2 linked regions of the Microscilla marina ATCC 23134 genome follow. The protein of the gene in region 2 interacts with the protein of the main gene of each other region in a pairwise test. Links are inferred from orthologs where the notes say so. Each region holds a gene or a part of one and is shown on either strand. Other genes may lie near its edges. The genes, in order: sucD and sucC.

Region 1 (9,834 bases), on a different replicon or contig from region 2:
TGAAAAAAGTATTTGTTGGCAAAAACCGCTTGTATAAAGTTGCTGGAGTACTTCAAAAGTTTGGCATATCGCCTTTCTACATGCTGTCTGGCAGGAACAACTGCAAACATAAAACTATATAGGCAATCAACGAACATATATCGCATTATTTTCTGTGAGAACCAGCACTTTTAGTTATTTTGGGGCTCACCATCGTACTACTTCACTGCCATCTTCACTTGGTGATTGCTCCAATAATGATTGATGAGGGCTTGTGCTTGTTGGTAATGCTGAAAAGCTTTAGGAATGACAAGGGCTTCGTACAAACGATCTTTTGAATGGATAGAATCATAGCAGATAATGCTCATTCCTCGGGTGGTATGCCTTATTTCGGCAATGTCATAATAATGTATTTTTTGCGAACGAAACCCTCCCCCTATTCTGGTAAGCGACTGGGGCGAAATTTCTATCAGGGTGTTCAACTCAGAGATTCTTTTTTGGAAACAAAAAAAGAATATTGACAAACAAAATATTGCTCCCAGCAGGTTGGCAAAAACAGCCATCAACACATACGGTTTTTGTAATAACAATACCATGTTAAGAAAACACCCGGCAATTGCCAGGGGAATCATTACCTGATGAAGTGTTTGCTTGAATTGCTCAAGTAAATAGCTCTTTTTTTGGTGGGTATCTACCGAAAACACAAAAGGCAAAGCAGTAGACTTTGGTACAGTATGACAAGCCTGGGCAGGGGCAACCGCCCGATAGTTGCGTTGTTGTTTTTTGCTTTTGGCAATGAGTTTTTCATAATTCGTCCAAAAACTTTCTTGTTCTTTGGGGGCACTGGGGGCAAAAGATTGCCACAAGCCAGTTGCTTTTGTTTCTACTTGTTGTATAGCCATAAAACACATGAATTAGTACGAGGTAAGGTCATAGTATTGATGATTGGTCGCAAGGTGTTTCTGGAGTAGTTCGCATACCAACGGATAATTGAGGAGTGCTTCGGGTAACAATACAGATTCGCGCTCTTCCTGAATACGTCCCTTGGGCTGAATGAACACCTGCATTCCTAAAGGGTTTCTTTTAATGTCAAGAATCTCGCTATAGCTAATGCTGAGGTGGTCAAGCCCGGTACCTTCACGTATGATACCCAAGCGGTCTATCATTAATTGCATGTCGGCTAGGGGGCGGCATATTACCCAATAGTGGTAGGCAATGCCTGTGATAAACAACACCAACAAAATGGCGCTGATGGTTACTAACTGATAAGAACCTCCATCTTGATTGACTGCCCCAAAAAACACGCTCATGGCAAACCAAGCTACGGTAAACGCTTTGGCAACGGGCAATACCTGATAAGCCCATAGTTTTTTTAAGAATGCCTGTCTTTGGTTGGGGTTAATGGTAAACAATTGGGGGGCGGCCATTGTCTGGTTGCTGGTTATCTGCACGGGCACCTCATTTGCCCAAACATTCATGTGCTGCTTTTGTGTTTTTTTCGATTCGTCAATGGCTTTATAGTAAGCTGCCCAAAACAACTCTCCCCCTTTATTCCCTTCATTGGTTGGGTAAGCTTCCCAAAGCCGGCTGGCTTGCTGTATAGTATCAGCAGCCCTTGCGATGGGTATATAATTCATAGTATAAGTATAGAATAGTTCATGTAAGAAATATAACAAATTTTAGCCACAAAAAGAAAACCAAACAAAATATATAGGAGGCAATGAACTGTAAACCCTTAGGTACCGACACATATCAGTGCAATGAGCTACAAGCAGCATTCACCCATTGGGTACAAGCTTACACCTACGCTTTCATTACTCTAGCCAACCTAAAGCATCTGTTGTGTAGGGTAGAGAAACCTTTAATGATGACTTGTTACTTAATCTCGAAGAAAACCTTAGGATTGCCCTGCCTGTAAAGTGAGTTCTCTCGAATAAACCTTTACATTTGTAGCCAGAAGAAAATTTTTAATTTTTATGAAGCATACAAAACTTTTATTTTTTTTTGGGTGGTGCATACTAGCAAGTGGACTCACTGCCTGTGGTGGTAACAAAACAGGCAGCAATACAGCAAAAACACACCGCTATGAGGTAGAATCAGGCGAAATAAGTTACCGACTTAATGGCATTCAACAAGGGTATGAAACAGTGTATTTTGATCAGTGGGGAGCTCGTGAAGCCCGTTATACCAAAGCCACGCTTAAGGTAGGCAGCAATGTCGACCGTAAGGTTGACCGTATGATACTGACTGATAAAGAATGGGTGTACAGCATAGATTTTCTGGAAAAAACCGGCACCAAAATGCGTAACCCAGCCTATGATCAAAACCCAAAACAAATCAGCTTAAACCCTCAAGACTTAAGTCGAATTAACGCACAAAAGCTGTTTAAACTAGGGGGACAAAAAACCGGACAAGATCAGGTAACAGACCTTACTTGTGATGTATGGGAGGTAAAACGACTAGCCGCTAAGTTTTGGATTTGGAAACAAATTGTGCTCAAAAGAATACCCAAAATAGCGACCGAAAGAACCATTACTCGTGAAGCTGTAAGAGTAACTACCGGGCAAAAAATAGCAGATGAAAAATTTGCGCTACCCAAAAATATCGAAATTCAGGACTTAAGTACTAAGAGTTTGTCGCACTAGCAGTTTTATGCAAAAAATTCAAGTGATTTCCTGTGGATAGTTTCAAAATAATATGCAAATTGCTCATAGAGTAAGCCTTGAGCGTAAGTAACAATTTACAAGGCTTTTGTTGCATTTGTAGCGCAATATTAAACATTGCCAAACACTTGCTTGTTGTCAGTCAGAGTGTAACCCAACAACGCAACAAAACAGCTATATACCAGGGCTTGCCTAAATGTATTGATTTGGATAAAAAAGTAAAAAAACTAACTTTGTAACAGACAAAAAATAATACTTTGGTTTAGGGCGCAAACCTTACGGCTGTGCCTGGCAACTTGCCAGGGTTTACCTCAGCAGTAAATTGTTTTCTCTCAACACAGAGGCTATTTTTAAAACGGTTACTTTGTACAAAAAAACAGATATATGAGTGTTTTAGTCAATAAGGATTCTAAGATAATTGTTCAAGGCTTCACAGGCTCTGAGGGTAGTTTTCACGCAGGGCAAATGATAGAGTATGGAAGTAATGTAGTAGGTGGTGTAACTCCTGGCAAAGGGGGAATGACTCACCTTGAACGCCCGGTATTCAACACTGTAAAAGAAGCTGTAAAAGCTACAGGTGCTGATGTATCGATTATTTTTGTACCTCCTGCTTTTGCCAGCGATGCCATTATGGAAGCTGCTGACGCAGGTATCAAGGTAATTATTGCAATTACTGAAGGGATTCCTATTTTGGACATGGTAAAAGCCAAACAATATATCCAAGGCAAAGATGTGCGTTTGGTAGGACCTAACTGTCCTGGGGTAATTACTCCTGGTGAAGCTAAAGTAGGTATTATGCCTGGTTTTATTCACAACCCTGGCCGTATTGGTATTGTATCGCGTTCTGGTACTTTGACCTACGAAGCAGTAGATCAAATTACTAAAGCCGGACTGGGACAGTCTACTTGTATTGGTATAGGCGGCGACCCAGTAATTGGTACTACTACTAAAGAAGCGGTAGAGTTGTTAATGAATGACCCTGACACTGATGCCATCATTATGATTGGTGAGATTGGTGGAAGCATGGAGGCTGAAGCTGCAAACTGGATCAAGGCTGATGGCAACCGTAAACCTGTAGTAGGCTTTATTGCTGGACAAACTGCTCCCAAAGGACGTAGAATGGGACACGCAGGAGCCATTATTGGTGGAAAAGATGACACCGCCGAAGCTAAGATGCGTATTATGCGTGAGTGTGGCTTACACGTGGTAGCTTCTCCTGCCGAGATTGGCGCCACTATGGTAAAAGCACTAGAGTCAGTAACTAGCTAATTGCTTTAGGCAAGTCGGTAGCTTCTACAGCCTCAAGTCCTTAGATGCCGATGCATATCGGTGCTTTTAGCGATAAGCTTCAAGTTTGACGCTGCTCTACAAGCAACTTACCGATTTTATAGAACATTGATTTTTAGCGGTTTATAAAATCAGTAGATGGACGCTTTTAGCGACAAGCTTCAAGTTTGATGCTGCTCTTCAAGCCTATTACCAATTTTATAGCACGCTGATTTTTAGCGGTTTATAAAATCGGTAGATAGTAGTTGTAAACCCAAACCTCACCTATGGCAAACATAGGTGAGGTTTGTTGTATTAGTCCCCTGCATGTTTTCTTCATTTTACTCCAAGTTCTTTCCAATACCTCCCCACCCCTTTGTAAAAACTAGCTTTTTAGTTAATTTTTTTACATATTATATCTGTTATATAGCCAAATTTCGTATTCAAAAGTATTATTATAAATAAAAATTCCTTTAGAAAACTTATTGCAAGCAATGATCACTGTACTCGTGACTAAAGTATAGGCACTGCTTATTTAACGTACACCAATTTGATGCAAATGATAGAACTGTTTAATAATCGTTTTCAAAAATTCTACTATGATTCAAACCGTAGCTTTTTCATCAATGTATGGAAACCTGATAGTCAATTGTTAGGCGAACGCAGCTACAAAAAAGAGCAAATGATACTATGGAATACCATTAGAAAGGTACGTCCCCGGTTTGTGGTTTCCGACAGCACTGATTTTTTGTATGCTATAGACCCTGTAGAGCAAGATTGGGTGGCTTCAGAGATAGATCGTTTGATTGCCGATGTGCACCTTGAGCGTCTTGCCATTGTTTTAAGCCTCGATTTTTTGGCGCTGCTGACCATTAAACAGACTATAGAAGAAGGCAGATTTAAAAATATTACTCGTTTTTTTGATAACACCAAAGATGCCGAAGAGTGGCTTTTTCACGGATCGCAAGCTGCCTAAAGCACAAAAAACCTGAGACTATTTATTGTATCTCAGGTTTTTTTATTTTAAGTACAGAGCCATAGGCTACTTGTGGTTCATTGCTCATTGCACCAATATGCATTGATATCCAATGTTTACTACTGTTTACCTAGAAATACACGTACTGGTAGTCTATCAGCTCCATTAGTTTACTGTTTTCATACCTACGCACCCTTATCAAGCCCCCCTCCTTATATATTTTTACCGACTTATACTTACCATTGTGGGTTTGGTTTATCACCTGCCATAGCTTACCGTTTTGGTATTGGTACTCTATAGTAGTGTTGTAGTCGTTATTTTTTCGTTGCGGAAAAACCTTGCTTATTTTCAATAATTGCCCCACAGCATTGTATGTATAATCTTCTTGCTCTACCACTTGTTGATAAGCATCATATTCATTTTTGTGGGTTCTCAGGTGGGTTTTGTAGTCGTAAGTATAAATCACCTTATAGCTTGTGCGTTGCTTGCCCGAATACAGGTAATGCATTTCCCCTATTACACTGTCTTGCTTGTTGTAGGTATACAATATCCGTTTAGACAACTTCCCCGTGTGATACGTTTTCTCTTCTACTTTATTGCCTTTGTTATTAAGGTAAGTATGGGTTTTATGCACTCGATCGTCGGGCATTTTCATTATTTCAGTCATCACCTTTTTGCCATAAACATAAGTACTAGTGAAACTGGTTTCGCCCTCGTACCCCTCTATTTTTACCAGTTTGCCCTGTTTGTCATAAAAATAAGTATTGTCTATATACAATCTAAAATCTTGCTTTCTTAGTAACTTACCGTCAGGGTTATAGTCATAGGCAAAAAACTTTTGTGAAGTTTTGTCCTTTTTAGAGTATTTTCCCCAGCCCACAATTTGCTTGATTTTTTTTTGAGCACAGGCATTGCTGACCGCCAGGCTACTTAGTAGCAGGCAAGGCAGCATGAGGGTATACAACCACGTCGTTTTCATATAGGTATTAGGGTTTGGCTTCTAAAAAATGAAGGGCATCTTGTGCTGTTTTCAAGGGAATCTCTTCCATAGGCACATGGCCCACATTTGGGTATATAATCAATTGATTATTGGGCAACTTTTCTTTAAACGCATAAGCCAGCTCCAATGGTATCCAAGCATCATCTTTTCCCCACATAATGAGGGTATGGGTGTTGATTCGAGGAATGTCTTCTGAACGATCCTCAACAGGAGTTTTCGCTCGTTGAATAAATGCTTCACGGTTGCCTTTTCTCAGAGTAAGTTGCTGGTATTGGGTAATCAATGCAGGCGACACCTTGGCATCGTCGCTGTATACCTCTAGCAGGTTTTTTCTAAAAATAGCCCTGGGCGTGGCATAGCGCATGACCCAATTGACTATAGGGGTGCGGGCAAGTTGCATAATCCACAGCTTTTTACGTTTTTTTTTGAGCGGAATACCACTGGCATCCAACAAAATCATTTTACCTACCCTATCGGGGTAAGCCAAGGCAAAACGCCAGGCAATGTTTCCTCCCAGTGAGTTGCCAGCAATATGACACTTTTTAATGCCTTTCTTTTGCAGCAGTGCTTGTACAAACTTCACATAAGTACTGATTTTATAATCGTGCTGTGGGTGCGGTCCTGTAAGCCCAAAGGCAGGCAAGTCGAACCGAATGACGCGGTAATGTTGCTTGAGTTGGTCTACCCAACCTTGCCAGGTATGCAACGAAGCTCCCGTACCGTGTATAAGCACCAAAGGAAAACCCTTGCCCTCTTCGCGGTAATGTACCTGCATGCCTTGTATGCTTACAAACTCTGAGGGGGGTGGTGCATACCTTGTTTTGAGTTGCTCTACGGCTATATCGGAGCGATAAGCCCAAATAAAAACCCCTGCCAATAGTATGACGAGGGTAAAGAAAATATAACGTATTATTTTGAGCATTTTTTTGGTTGTTCGTCAGTATTAAGCCCCGACAAGGTTCTAGGTACACCTTTTATCGGTGCTACAAGTAAGAATAACTCACTTACCATAAGGCTGTTATACCTATTCATTAGGTCTATTTAATTCTGCCTCGGTACTTAGATTCGCGCCTATTTGTCATTATTATTTACTTGGTGCCCACGAGCAGTTTTCAGTTAAATAATAATATTAAATCACTTCAACCTGACTAATTTTTTAGCTGCACCGCTATCTCATCCAAATCTTTGCGAATGCTTGTTTGTAATCCAGTTAACCACTCTTGTTGCTCGGTCAAAGGTAAGGAGGCAATGTACTGAAGAGTTTTTTGCATGCTATTTTTTTGTTCGTGCCTGTCTTTTACTGTCATCAATTGCTCAAGGTAGCGATCAATGCTCAATTCAATTTTATCGGTTGTCATTTTGTCATTTATCTAGGTGTTCGTAATCTATATTTCAGCTTCCGCCAATTTTCGCTTAGTAGCGGCAAACTCATCCAGCAAACTGTCTACAATATCTTGCGCTTTTTGCTTGTCTGCCGATATTCTATCGCTGTATAGCAATAAGCTATAAAACTCAATTTTAACTTTGAGGTTTTCCAGCCGGGTATTCAAAATTTCAATTTTTTGCTTATCGAGCACTTTATTTCTCAGTTTCTTTCTTGGTGATTGTTTTTAATTATTCAACGATATTTGTAAATGTATCATCAACCAAGATAAGTTAAATCTGCTGATTTACCCATTTTTATAGCGTCTTTTCACGCAACAGCCAATGCCCAAATCAAAACCACCAGTTTTATTAAAATCATCACAAATTTGTAAGTTTTATTAAAAACAAAATAGGAAAGATAATTGTTTTTGAACAGAAAATTAGCCCAAAAATCGTTTTGGTGGTACCAATGTCGCTATCTTGCAACTATCCTAGTATTATTTATTTTTTTAACCACAAGTATCCAAATGTTTAGCAAAAACAACCAAGTTTTTTACTACAATGCTGGTCGCCACAAAAGCATTGCCCTCAAAGAAATAGATGCGCAGACCTTTATAAAAATAGGACATTTTAAAGCCAACCCTGGCAACCAACCCATCATACATACTGCCTACCCAGAAGCCAAAAATGTTGAGTATTTTTATTGCAAAGACAGGCGCGGGGTATACCTAATAGAGGAAGTTTTTACTCAAGAACGTTTTTCGCCCAGAGTAACTATTTATAAATTGGGCTGGGCAGACCCTAAAACTTTTACTACCAACAATGCGCTGTTTCCTTATGCCAAAGACAAAAACGGAGTGTATCTACACATCCACAAAGTACCCAACCTACTGCCCCAGGGCATTACCTCGTGTCAGGACATTATGAACGCACCACACCATAGTTATGAAAAACTCCCTATAGAAGTACTTTACCAATATCCTTAACCTTTGGTTAAATCATTCCTTGGGGCAAGCTTCCCCAAGGAATGTACTATACATAAAGCTCAAGCTCTAAAACCTTATTTTACCAATGCGCACCATTTTATCTTCCGCTTCTACAGTATTGGCATTTTTGCTGTCAAGCGTAATCACCTTATGCGTCACCTTTTCGTTGCGCCTGCCCCAATTGCGATAAACTACTATGTACACCCTGGTTTTGGTAGAAGCACGCTCTTGCTGCTGGTTATAATAGTTTACCCTTATTTCATACTTGCCTTTTTGGGTTTTATCAGCATAATACAGCACAGGTCCCAACCCCTCCACATCTTCGGTCATCATGCCTCCGTTGTTGGTTTCATCATTTTTATAAGAACATACCTCCTTAGAAGGCTCCTTTACATATAAGTCAACATAGGTTTGGTCGGTGTTCCAGGTAATGTACACCATCAAGTCTTTGGTCTTAAAACTGTAATCCTCATCATGGATCAATTCCTCCAACTCAAGTAAACGTTGTGCTACATACTTATGCAGCTTAAACCCTCGTTTTTGCTTGAGTTTTCTCAACAAGCGTAGATAGTCCATGGCTACAATTGTTTTAAAGTCGTGCGACTCCCAATCATCCCATTCGGTTTCGACTGCCAACTCATAATACAACATTGCCAACTCATATTTGCCCATTTGCACCAATGCCTGAGCAATGAGCTGATAAGAAGGGGGTTGATAAGGACGCAAGTCGATCAGTTTTTTAAATATAAAATACGTGTGTGCCGTCAGCCCCCATTTCATTGCCGAAAATCCCACATCGCGCAACTGATTAGGGTCGCCTGCATTCTTTTCTACCAACGAACTCAACAAACGCATTGCGTCTCCTTTATTGCGGCGACGATCTGCTGCTCGGTTAATGATCTTATAATCGGGAGAGTCATCCTGTAGCGTAGCCAACAACTCATCCAACATTCCTGACTTGGTTCTTCTCCTGCCGTTTAAACGAGGCGAGTGTACAATAAAATCATCTACTGGCAAGCTTTTGATCAAACTGTCTAAGGTTTTCGAAAGCTTAAGTTCAGACCCACTATGACTTTTGTCTAAACCACTGAGTTTTTTCACCAAATTGATAAAATCAACCTTAGGGTTACCCAAAGAAGCCAGGTTTTTCAGCAAACCCGGCAGCAATTTATTTACAAGGTTTTGCTGGACAAACTTCAGGTTATCTTCAGGTTGAATGTTATAACGTTTATAGTCGCGGTCACTCTCCAGCATCACAAAAGAGCAGGTTTGCCCTGGCACCTCAAAGTGAGTGGCATACTTTATCGCGTCTTTTTCGCCTAAGCTACCCAAATCCTCCAACTGTGTAGTGGCTATTTGTCCGTATACCCTAGGAGCAAGCGCTGAGGCAACCCGTTGGCTAAAGTTAACCTTCAAAGTATGCACATGCGCGGGTTGGGTTAAATCTATAAAGAGCGTGTTTGCCATATTTTGTGCGTAGCGCCCGGCAAGTACTATTTTTTGCCCGGGATAAAGGTATTGAGGACGTCCAGCAAGCAAAAAATCACTGCTTCCGGGCATGGTAACTTGGTTGATACGCCAAGGCTGGAACCTAAAGTT
Region 2 (10,036 bases):
CAAAAATGATCAGCGAAAACTTTGACGAAGCCCATATCAAGGTAGTAGAGGGGGGCAAAGAGGTAGCCGAAAAGTTACTTGCCGAAAAACTTGATTATATATTTTTTACCGGAAGTGTAAGGGTAGGCAAAATAGTAATGCAAGCTGCTGCCCAACACCTTACTCCAGTCACTTTAGAGTTAGGGGGTAAAAGCCCTTGCGTGATAGACAAAACCGCCAACCTTGACCTTGCCGCCAAGCGCATTGCCTGGGGTAAGTTTTTGAACGGTGGGCAAACTTGTGTAGCTCCCGATTACTTGTTGGTACACAAAGCAGTAAAGCCTCGCTTTATGCAGTTGTTTAAAGAACACATCAAGGCAATGTATGGGGATGATCCTCAACAAAGCCCTGATTACCCACGCATTATCAATCAAGGTCATTACAAACGTTTGGTGGGTTACCTGAAGGAGGGCAGAATATTGACAGGAGGCGACACCAATGACAAAGAACGATATATAGCCCCTACTGTGCTGGATCAACTCAACTGGGATGACCAAGTAATGCAAGAAGAAATATTTGGTCCTATACTGCCCATATTAGAGTTTGAAACCATTGAAGAAGTTGCCCAACAAATCGCACACCATCCTAAGCCTTTGGCTTTGTACTTGTTTTCGGAAGATGCTGATCATCAAAAATATATTACCGAAAATGTAAGTTTTGGTGGAGGGTGTATCAACGATACAGTGGCGCACTTGGTCAATACCAACATGCCTTTTGGCGGGGTGGGCGACAGTGGCATAGGAAGCTACCACGGCAGGTCGAGTTTTCAGACGTTTTCGCACCAAAAAAGTGTGATGAAGAAAGCCACCTGGCTGGATGTACCTTTGCGGTATGCTCCTTATAAAGGCAAAATGAAATGGCTTAAGATGGCTTTCCGCTGGACTTAATCATTGTATAGATACAACGCCCTGTTATGTGAGTTTGCACCATTATATATCCAACTTAGTTTGATGCACACAGGGCGTTTTTTAAGTTTTACTTCAACTCCTCTATAAACTTCTCTACTCCCTCGATATACAGCTCGGCATATTGCATAGATGCCAAATTTGAGGCAGTTTTCAGATGTATAAAAGGTTTATCTTTACGAGACTTAACACTTACACTGTTTATTGATAATGAAGCAACCACTGCGGTAAAATTAATAGGCGAGGGAATTTGTTTGTTTCTTTCGGTAAAATAGAAATGATAGCTCTCTCGATACTCAGGACTGAATAAAATCCGTTTGCCTACAATTACCCGCAAGTTGGTAAGGGTTACTTTACACTCTGGAGCTATTTCAGATTTATTGGCATATTTTAGGGTTGCTTTCACCCCTATCTCTTCTAGCAACACCTTTTCATCAGGGTGTAGTTTCAACACAATTGCTTTCCCACGATTAAGGTATTGCAAAGCTACCAACACGAATACAATACCTGCAATGCTCCCAAATACATATAGCCCTTTTTTACTGCCTAGTGCCCATACACCAGTGATAAGTAGAAATATGCCTACTATTATCATAAATAACTGTTCTTGATAACCAATTTTCATAATCCGTGAGTTTTTGATGGTAATTACTGCAATTTAAAAAGCTTGTTGGTTAAATTTGATATTCTATGGATAACCTTATCAAATTTTACAGCATAGGGGCGCCTTATGGCGAATTTTCTAATTTTGCTCCCTATCCTATCAAACTCAAGGGCAAAGTGTGGGCTACTACTGAACACTATTTTCAAGCACAAAAATTTGTGGGAACTCCCCACGAAACCAAGATAAGAAAAGCTGCCAGTCCCATGAAAGCAGCAGAGTTGGGACGTACCCGTAAAGTAAGGATTCGTGACAACTGGGATCACATCAAAGACAATGTGATGATGGAGGCAGTGAAGGCTAAATTTACCCAACATGCCGACTTACAAACTTTGTTATTGGATACAGGAGGTGCAACCCTGATAGAACATACTGAAAATGATGCTTATTGGGGCGATGGTGGGGACGGGAAAGGTAAAAACCGCTTGGGTAAAATATTGATGAAAGTAAGAGAGGAACTAAAAGACAAATAATTTATAGCAGCTTTGCTATGTTTAGGTGGGTATCTATATAACTATGGAGGCTTGCTCTGGTTAATCTTCGCAGAAAAACAAAACATTGTTGCCACAAAGCAAAATTTATAGCAACAACTGGGTACACTCAAACATATAAACAACTAATTATCAAACGCTTGCACATACGTACAATTTTTCAATACATTTGTCCAATAAGCTTGATTTTCTTTTCCTTTCCTTTGTAATGCTCATTTTTTGAGTTCAATAACAGAGCTTTGTTTAAATGGTGTATTTTCTGTGTAATGATCAAACGGGTTTGGAGCACCGTTCACTACATTGAAAATAAAACAACAAACTCATTACTATAATGCTACTAAATGAGCACAGTACATCAATCAAATATCATAGTACTTTCACAGTAAATGTTAATATTTAACATTTACCAATTAGTTATTACATTAAATTTGTAGACTGCTAATATACAATATACTAATCAATAACAATACACTCATGAATAAGGGGCAACTTGCTAAGAATCAGGACAAAAACCAACAAGAAAATTCAAACCATACCATTCAGCAAAAGAAAACAGCGAAGGGTATAGGTACCATACAACGAAAAGGAGGATATATACCTCATACGAGCAACCAAAGTGGTCAACCACCCATCCAATCCAAACAGGCTCCTATTTCCAGTAAACACAAAAATGTAGTCAAGTTTGGGGGGCACGATCGCAACAACGAAAATCGTGGAAATGTAAACTCCTCTCCATCTGGCGAAGTAATACAACGCAAAGAAACTGACCCACCCTGGTATGAGCGTGCCTGGAACGCCGCAGGAGACGCAGCCGGAGACGCAGTAGACTACATAGGCGACAGAGCCACTGAAGCTTCGGAGTATGTAAGTGGTAAAATGGAAGAAGGCTCGATATACTTGCTCAACAAAGTATTGCCTGTAGGCGTGGGGGTAGCAGTACAACTTAATGGAGGCATTACCTGGGGGATACCTCTACACACAGGAGGTTCGGCTATATGCTATCTCAAGCGTACAGACGAAAATACAGTAAACATTTTGGTACGAAAACAGGGTACACTGGCTTTTGATACTGGTGTGGGCGCTTCGGCTATGATTGGTAAAACTGGTAGCGGTGGCAAACCAGGAGCTGGTATAGGTGGCGAAGCAGGGGCCAACTTCCAGGCAGGTATTCAAGGCACAGGCATCGAAGAGTTTAACATTCCCGTTCCACAGTTTTTAATGTTTGCGGGTAAGTCGGCTTTGGCAAACATGTTGAAAATGAACATGATGACCAGGCCTATCAATAACCTACTCAAGCAAAATGCTGATCAATACCGCATTCGCCAACGCATAGAAGTTGGTGTGTTTGCCCAGGCAGATGCTGAAGCAGGCATAGGGGTACGTCGTCCTTCAGATGATTTTCAAGGACGCGAAGGCAGAGGAGATACTCAATATGGAGCAAGTGGCTGGGGACGTGAAGGTGACCGTGATTTTCAAGGGTCAGCTCCCAAACTAGTAGATGTGTTTGGTTCTAAGAAATTTGATCCAATGGCTTTACTCAACCTTTTGAGTGTGTTTGCCAGTGCTCAGGTACGCGGACAAGTAGCGGGTGGAGTGGACCAAAGAAGTCAAGGCAAAAAAACCATTACCTCACTATATCTGGAAGGAGAAGTGACCTCTATGATTAATATTCCTATTCCGTTTTTGAGCCAGTTTCTGCAAATGATTCCCTCTGGTGGTGGAGCTGGTGTAGAGCTTCAGTTTACTCAAGAGGAGGGTAAAGACATTGAAACATCTTTAAAAGTTTATCAGAAGTCGGGCGAAGATCAAGTGTATGCAGGTGCTGCCAATAACCAAACATTTAATATAAACCTGACCAACCTACTGCCTACTGATCAGATTCTTGCCAGTTTGAAAAAACGTCAAATGCCTAATATTAGCATCAAAGCTGCTGATATGAAAAAAGCGTTTGAGAAGGTATCATTCTTTAATCGAATGTTGCTGACAGGTGGGGCTACTAAAAAGCTAAAAGGCTTTTTAAGAAAACAACAAGGCACTCGTTCGTTATTGTCTGACAAAACCAAGTCGAAAGCCGAGAACATGGGTGGTAGTTATGCTGTATACCTTGATTTGGGCGGTCAAATGACTGGTCCTGATTTTATGGCGATTGTACAAAAGATTTTCAAAATAGGTAAAGAGGCTTACGATGCAGGCAAAGACTCAGAGAATGTGGCGCAAACGTTCAAGGCATTGCAAGACTTTTTTGCTGGAAAAGCAGATTCACCCGAATTAGTAAATTTGTTGGATGACGTGCTGGATGGTTATAAAGTAGATACTGCATTGATCAGAATTGAGGGCTCGTTGGGGCTTGGCATCAGTGGTAAGCTTTCGGCTGGCGCCAAAGTAAGGGGTGATTTAAGTGCACAGGGTGGAGCATTTGTAGAGATGGATTACGTGAAAAAAATGGGGCAAGAAGGGCGCATGAACCTTCGTCACCTGTTGGCAGAACTACCCAAAGTATTAAACAATCCACTGGATTACTTCCCTGGCAATTCATTGATTAAGATGTTGTATGAAGATTGATCATTAAGTTCTTGGCTATAAGAGCTGGTGAAAGTTCATCACAAAAATCTCAAATGTAAAAATTTAAACAAGCTTTCAAAAGAAACCCCCACAAGCTAGAAAAGCGGTGGGGGTTTTTATTTATTAAAAGGTTATTTGTGGGTCAGATGACACCTCAATTAAGCCATTACTTCTTTTACTTTATCAGCAGCGTCTTTCAACACAATGGCAGAGGTCACCTTCAAACCAGATTCGTCAATGATTTTAGCTCCTTCTTCCGCGTTGGTTCCTTGCAAACGAACAATGATAGGTACTGGAATGTCTCCAATGTTTTTGTAAGCCTCTACTACTCCTTTTGCTACTCGGTCGCAACGTACAATACCACCAAAAATATTGATAAGAATGGCTTTTACGTTAGGGTCTTTCAAGATGATGCGGAAGCCCGCTTCTACAGTTTTAGGGTTGGCTCCACCTCCTACATCTAAAAAGTTGGCAGGCTCACCACCCGACAGCTTAATAATATCCATAGTAGCCATTGCCAAGCCAGCGCCGTTTACCATACAGCCTACATTACCGTCTAATTTTACATAGTTTAGGTCAGACTCTTTGGCTTCTACTTCAAAAGGATCTTCTTCAGTAACATCGCGCATTTCTGCCAGATCAGCATGACGGTACAAAGCGTTGTCGTCTAAGTCAATCTTACAGTCAGCCGCCAAAATACGACTATCAGAAGTTTTCAACATTGGGTTGATTTCTACCATAGTAGCATCACTGTCTGTGTATGCTTTATAAAGTGCGTAAATGAACTTTACCCCTTCTTTCAATGACTTCCCTTTCAGACCTAAGGCAAAGGCTACTTTGCGCGCCTGAAATGCCTGCAATCCTACACGAGGATCTATCCATTCTTTGACAATTTTTTCAGGAGTTTTCTCGGCCACTTCTTCGATGTCCATTCCACCCTCTGTACTAGCCATAATAACTATTTTGCTGGTGTTACGGTCAAGCAATATGCCCATGTAAAACTCTTTTGGCTCTTCTTCGCCTGGGTAATACACATTCTCCTCTACCAACAATTTGTGTACTTTTTTGCCTTCGTCGCCAGTTTGTGGAGTCACCAGTTGCATTCCCAAAATATTGTCGGCGTACTCCAATGCTTGCTCTAGGTTGTCAGCAAGCTTTACTCCTCCACCTTTTCCACGGCCACCTGCGTGAATTTGAGCTTTCACCACTACTTTTTCTGAGCCACTTTCAGACTGAACTTTCTTGATAATATCTTTCGCCTGGCTCAGGTTCTCGATCACGTGACCCGCCGGAGTGGCTACACCATATTTGCGCAAGATACTCTTGCCTTGATACTCGTGAATATTCATTTGTATAAATGTTTTCCTCCAACCAATGGAGATTTACAAAAAAGTCAATATATTCTACCACTTCTCTTGTTTTCAAATTTAAATAAAAATCAAGGAAGGGTTCAATGGAACATAACTAACCCACTATTGTTTTTACTAATTTATTTGCTTTGATTTTGCACAGTAAACAATAAAAACCCTGTGGATGTTTCGTTAGATTTGCTTATGGTTGTTGCGTATATATTTTTACTATATTGCAACCCAATTTGAGCCCAATCTAAATGTTTTTTGGGCAAATACAAAATTAAGTAACCATAGATGAGTGCCAGAGAAGCAAACTAAAAAAGGTTGCTATAAAACACCAATGTTATTTAGTATTTGCAGGCTATACCTGACATAAACTATTTAAACTTTTTTAAAGAAACTATATGTATAAACACGAGGTAAAAATGAGGGTACGGTATGCCGAAACCGATCAGATGGGCTATGTGTATTACGGGAACTATGCTACTTATTTTGAAGTAGCACGGGTAGAAGCATTACGCAAACTGGGATTTAGGTATAAAAACCTGGAAGAACAAGGTATTTTGATGCCAGTACGGGAGCTTACCACCCGCTACATTCAACCTGCCAAATATGACGATCTCATTACTGTAAAGGTAAGTGTAAAAGAGATGCCAGATGTCAAAATTATTTTTGACTATGAGGTATACAACGAAGAAGGACAAAAACTCAATACTGCGCAAACTACTTTGGTGTTTGTAGACGAAAAAACTGGTAAACTGACGCGTTGTCCCCGCCCTTTGGTTATATTGTTTGAAACTTACTTTGGCTAATATTTACCTATGATCATTGTCAAACATAAAAGTACCCCACAAGCAAGCTTTGATAAACGTTACCCTGAGTATAAAATCATAGATGTAACCTCTAAAGCACCAACGCCTTTTGTAAAACTGAGCCCATTTTACCCTATTGGAGATATTCCAGTACCTTTATCAGAAGGGCACTTTGCCCAGTCGGTAGAGGGAATATGGCAAGGGCTAAAAGTGTTTGAAACCGCAAGTATAGATTTAAAAAAACTGGAAGTAACTACTATGAAAGGGCTTAAGCGCACGGTACGCAAGTTTGGCAATGTAAAGGGGCATCAGGCAGGGGTAAACAATCATAACTTATTGCCCTATATAATAGCACGCAAACAGATATACTTGCCTGCCTACCGTTGGGTGCTTGATCATAAGGTAAGTGATGTACTACAACTGATCAAAAACGAAGCTGAGCAACACCCTATTATCTTACTTGATTATGAAACCAATGGAGATGTGGAGAATGCATCTAAACCGTTGTCGCACGCTTATTTGGTGAAATATTATTTGGAAAACAATTTTCCAGTTTAATCTCTGACCTTTCTGTAGGGGTACTTGAGTCTGATATGGGTATTAAAATATTCTCCCACTGAAGGTGCACTGACCAGTTCTTGATAAATATCGTTGGTGACTTGATAGTATTCATAAATTCCTCCATGACAAAACACCAGCTCTAGGGTTTCGGTATGTGGGTGGTACCCAGTAGAGGTAATCATACTTGACTCACTATGTATGCGTTTTATTCTTGCCATTTTTTGTGGTTAATTTAATACTTACCACAAATTTCTAAAAAAAGTAGCGAAAAATATTTTTTATAATTATTAAGTAATCTATAAACTATGTAAAACTCTGTCAAGGCTTTACCTTCGGCAAAAGTTTTACCCCAACCCATCAAGAATAATGGAACCACGTATTTTGATTATTGGCAGAAACCTATCAGTGATTAATATATTGATAGATGAGCTCGAAAAATTTGGGCGGAATGTAATGGGGGCTACTGATAAGCCTGACATTGAGCGACTGATACAACACCATAACCCAGATTTGGTAGTGCTGGGGGCAGGCTTGTCTGATAAAGAACGTGACGAAATGTTGGTATTTCTTATCTCAGTAAAAGCGAACATCAAAGTACAGCTTATAGAGAAAAAAGAAAAGAGTAGCCCTTACGATATGGTGGAGTTTACCAACCGCAAGACTGTAGAGTGGAAGGTAGAACAAAAACTAGGGAAACTTATACAGAAATAAAAAAAGCAACACTATTACTGCTGTAACAGTGTTGCAATAAATCTAAAACAAAAAAAACATTACTGAATAGTGATACCTGTAAAGTTTACTTCTATATCAGTCTCACCATCCACTACAGTAGTAGAAGCGGTTTTAACACCAGGCTGATGCTTAAGGGTTACCTTTAAAGTAGCGGTTCCGGCAATACCAGTAGAAAAAGTAGTGTTAATACCAATAGGGTTGCCATTGGCATCTTTATCAGTATATGATTGAAACTGAAGGTTGCCAGTAGTGTTATAAAACACTTGATGCTCTGCACCTTCTTCTTTTATTTCTACAGTCACATCTTCTGCAGGTGTTTCTGATTTATTCTCTACCTTGAAGGCTACATTATACTTAGCACTTGCTGACAAATTTCCAGAAATATTGAACGTTCCAGTTTGGGGTCCATTAGGGCCATCTGAGTCAGAAAAAGTCATGGTTACTACTTCTGAAGTATTGGCTTGGTTAGTAAAAGTCAGTGTAAGGTCTGTAATCAGTTCTTCTTCGTTTGTAGCAGGTGCTGGATCATCGGCTTTTTTACAACTTGACAAAAGCACCGTTGCACATAATATACTCAATAACAATCTCGAAATAGTTTTCATTTTACTTAAAAAAAATTAGATATATAAAAATAAGGTACAAGCAGGCAAATCCAAACAATGTGGTTTATCTACTCGCTTGTACTTGCGTATTCTAAAATGTATACTTTAACCTAAGGGTAAAACTACGCCCCAAGTCATCGGCAAAAAACCTAAAGCGGTTTAAATAGTCACGGTAAGCCGCATTCAGCATATTATCTATACTTAAGCTTATTTTCAGGCTTTGACGATGAAAAGGTAAGGTAAAACCAGTTTGAAAACCCCAAACAGAATAGCCAGCTGGTGCATTGATCAACTCTTCGTAAGTCAATTGATCCTCTCCTATGTTCTGGCTTGGTGTGTCACCTTCAAAAGGTTCGCGGTTTTGGGGCAACAAACGTTGTTCTGCCACATGACGACCACTCAGGCTAAAAAATACTTTCTTGAGTTTACCCACTTTGGGAAGTTGATAAGTCAATGTATTGGTAATATTATCAGCTGGCATCAAAATCAAAGGATTGTCAAAGCTACGGTCTCGTCCACGCACCACTGACGCCTTAGAACGAAAAGTAAGCGAAGAAGTAATGTCATACTCCAGTGCCGCATCTATGCCCATAATTACAGCGTTGGTTTGCAAATATTGATATATAGGAAACTCCCCTCGAATGGTCAATGTAGACCAAGGCGCGCTGGGAGCTAAATAGATATAATTTTGAATTTGATTATAATATCCACTTAGTTCTATATTCAGCCCGTTTTTTTCATAGGTCAATGTGTTGATCCACTTGTAGGACTGTTCGGTTTGTAAGTTGGCATTTCCTAACTCAAAGCTTGCTGAACCATGGTGCAAACCAGCACTGTACAGCTCATTGACCGCAGGTGGGCGCCAGGCTGTTCCCAAGTTCGAACGAAGGCTTAGATAATCGTTAAATCTAAAAATAACCCCCAAAGTACCCGAAAAATTATTAAAGTTCAATGTTTTGTTTTCTACCGGATCGTTGGAGGTAGGACGAATATAAGTGGTAAGAGAGCGTTGGTCATAGCGAATGCCTGCTTCAAACTCAAAGTTTTCCCGAACATAACGCTCAATTACAAAAGCGCCTGCTGTAGTAGTATTAAAGTTAGGGATAAACATTTGCCCGGTAAAGACATTGGTTTGGTACATGCCAGTAAGCCCAAGACTCCCCTTCCAGTGCCCCACAGCGTTGTGGTTAAACACAAGATCTAGTGTGTGTGTGTTTAAGTTGAGCGACAAAGCAGCAGTGCTTTTGCCCCGGCGTGAGTGATCGAACTCTGCCCTTGCATTAGACTGCAAACCATACTGTATTTCGATTTTCCCTACC

Evidence for each region.
Region 1: the proteins of sucC (region 2) and sucD interact in binary tests that used the Escherichia coli proteins (3 or more experiments, as listed by UniProt). The link is inferred for Microscilla marina ATCC 23134 from one-to-one orthologs.

Annotation. Positions count from the first base shown.
Region 1 is NZ_AAWS01000078.1:1,401-11,234, reverse strand. What follows is about bases 2,179-4,968. They hold sucD (succinate--CoA ligase subunit alpha), read left to right. Parts: upstream 2,179-3,026; coding sequence 3,027-3,911; downstream 3,912-4,968. Other genes in these bases: M23134_RS35325 (hypothetical protein), read left to right, coding at 4,462-4,884; M23134_RS35340 (hypothetical protein), read left to right, coding at 2,179-2,624. Also shown: M23134_RS35350 (hypothetical protein), read right to left, coding at 198-881; M23134_RS35345 (hypothetical protein), read right to left, coding at 894-1,616; more of M23134_RS35340, read left to right, coding at 1,956-2,178; M23134_RS35320 (hypothetical protein), read right to left, coding at 5,015-5,863; M23134_RS35315 (alpha/beta fold hydrolase), read right to left, coding at 5,871-6,806; M23134_RS35310 (hypothetical protein), read right to left, coding at 7,033-7,242; M23134_RS35305 (hypothetical protein), read right to left, coding at 7,270-7,461; M23134_RS35300 (DKNYY domain-containing protein), read left to right, coding at 7,777-8,235. UniProt on the Escherichia coli protein: Succinyl-CoA synthetase functions in the citric acid cycle (TCA), coupling the hydrolysis of succinyl-CoA to the synthesis of either ATP or GTP and thus represents the only step of substrate-level phosphorylation in the TCA.
Region 2 is NZ_AAWS01000012.1:16,228-26,263, reverse strand. Bases 3,913-6,904 are described here. They hold sucC (ADP-forming succinate--CoA ligase subunit beta), read right to left. Parts: upstream 6,008-6,904; coding sequence 4,817-6,007; downstream 3,913-4,816. Other genes in these bases: M23134_RS12660 (DUF6939 family protein), read left to right, coding at 6,832-6,904; M23134_RS12665 (acyl-CoA thioesterase), read left to right, coding at 6,415-6,822; M23134_RS12675 (hypothetical protein), read left to right, coding at 3,913-4,658. Also shown: M23134_RS12690 (aldehyde dehydrogenase), read left to right, coding at 1-926; M23134_RS12685 (hypothetical protein), read right to left, coding at 1,015-1,569; M23134_RS12680 (NADAR family protein), read left to right, coding at 1,635-2,078; more of M23134_RS12675, read left to right, coding at 2,571-3,912; more of M23134_RS12660, read left to right, coding at 6,905-7,380; M23134_RS12655 (KTSC domain-containing protein), read right to left, coding at 7,377-7,601; M23134_RS12650 (PleD family two-component system response regulator), read left to right, coding at 7,750-8,094; M23134_RS12645 (hypothetical protein), read right to left, coding at 8,154-8,717; M23134_RS12640 (TonB-dependent receptor), read right to left, coding at 8,809-10,036. UniProt on the Escherichia coli protein: Succinyl-CoA synthetase functions in the citric acid cycle (TCA), coupling the hydrolysis of succinyl-CoA to the synthesis of either ATP or GTP and thus represents the only step of substrate-level phosphorylation in the TCA.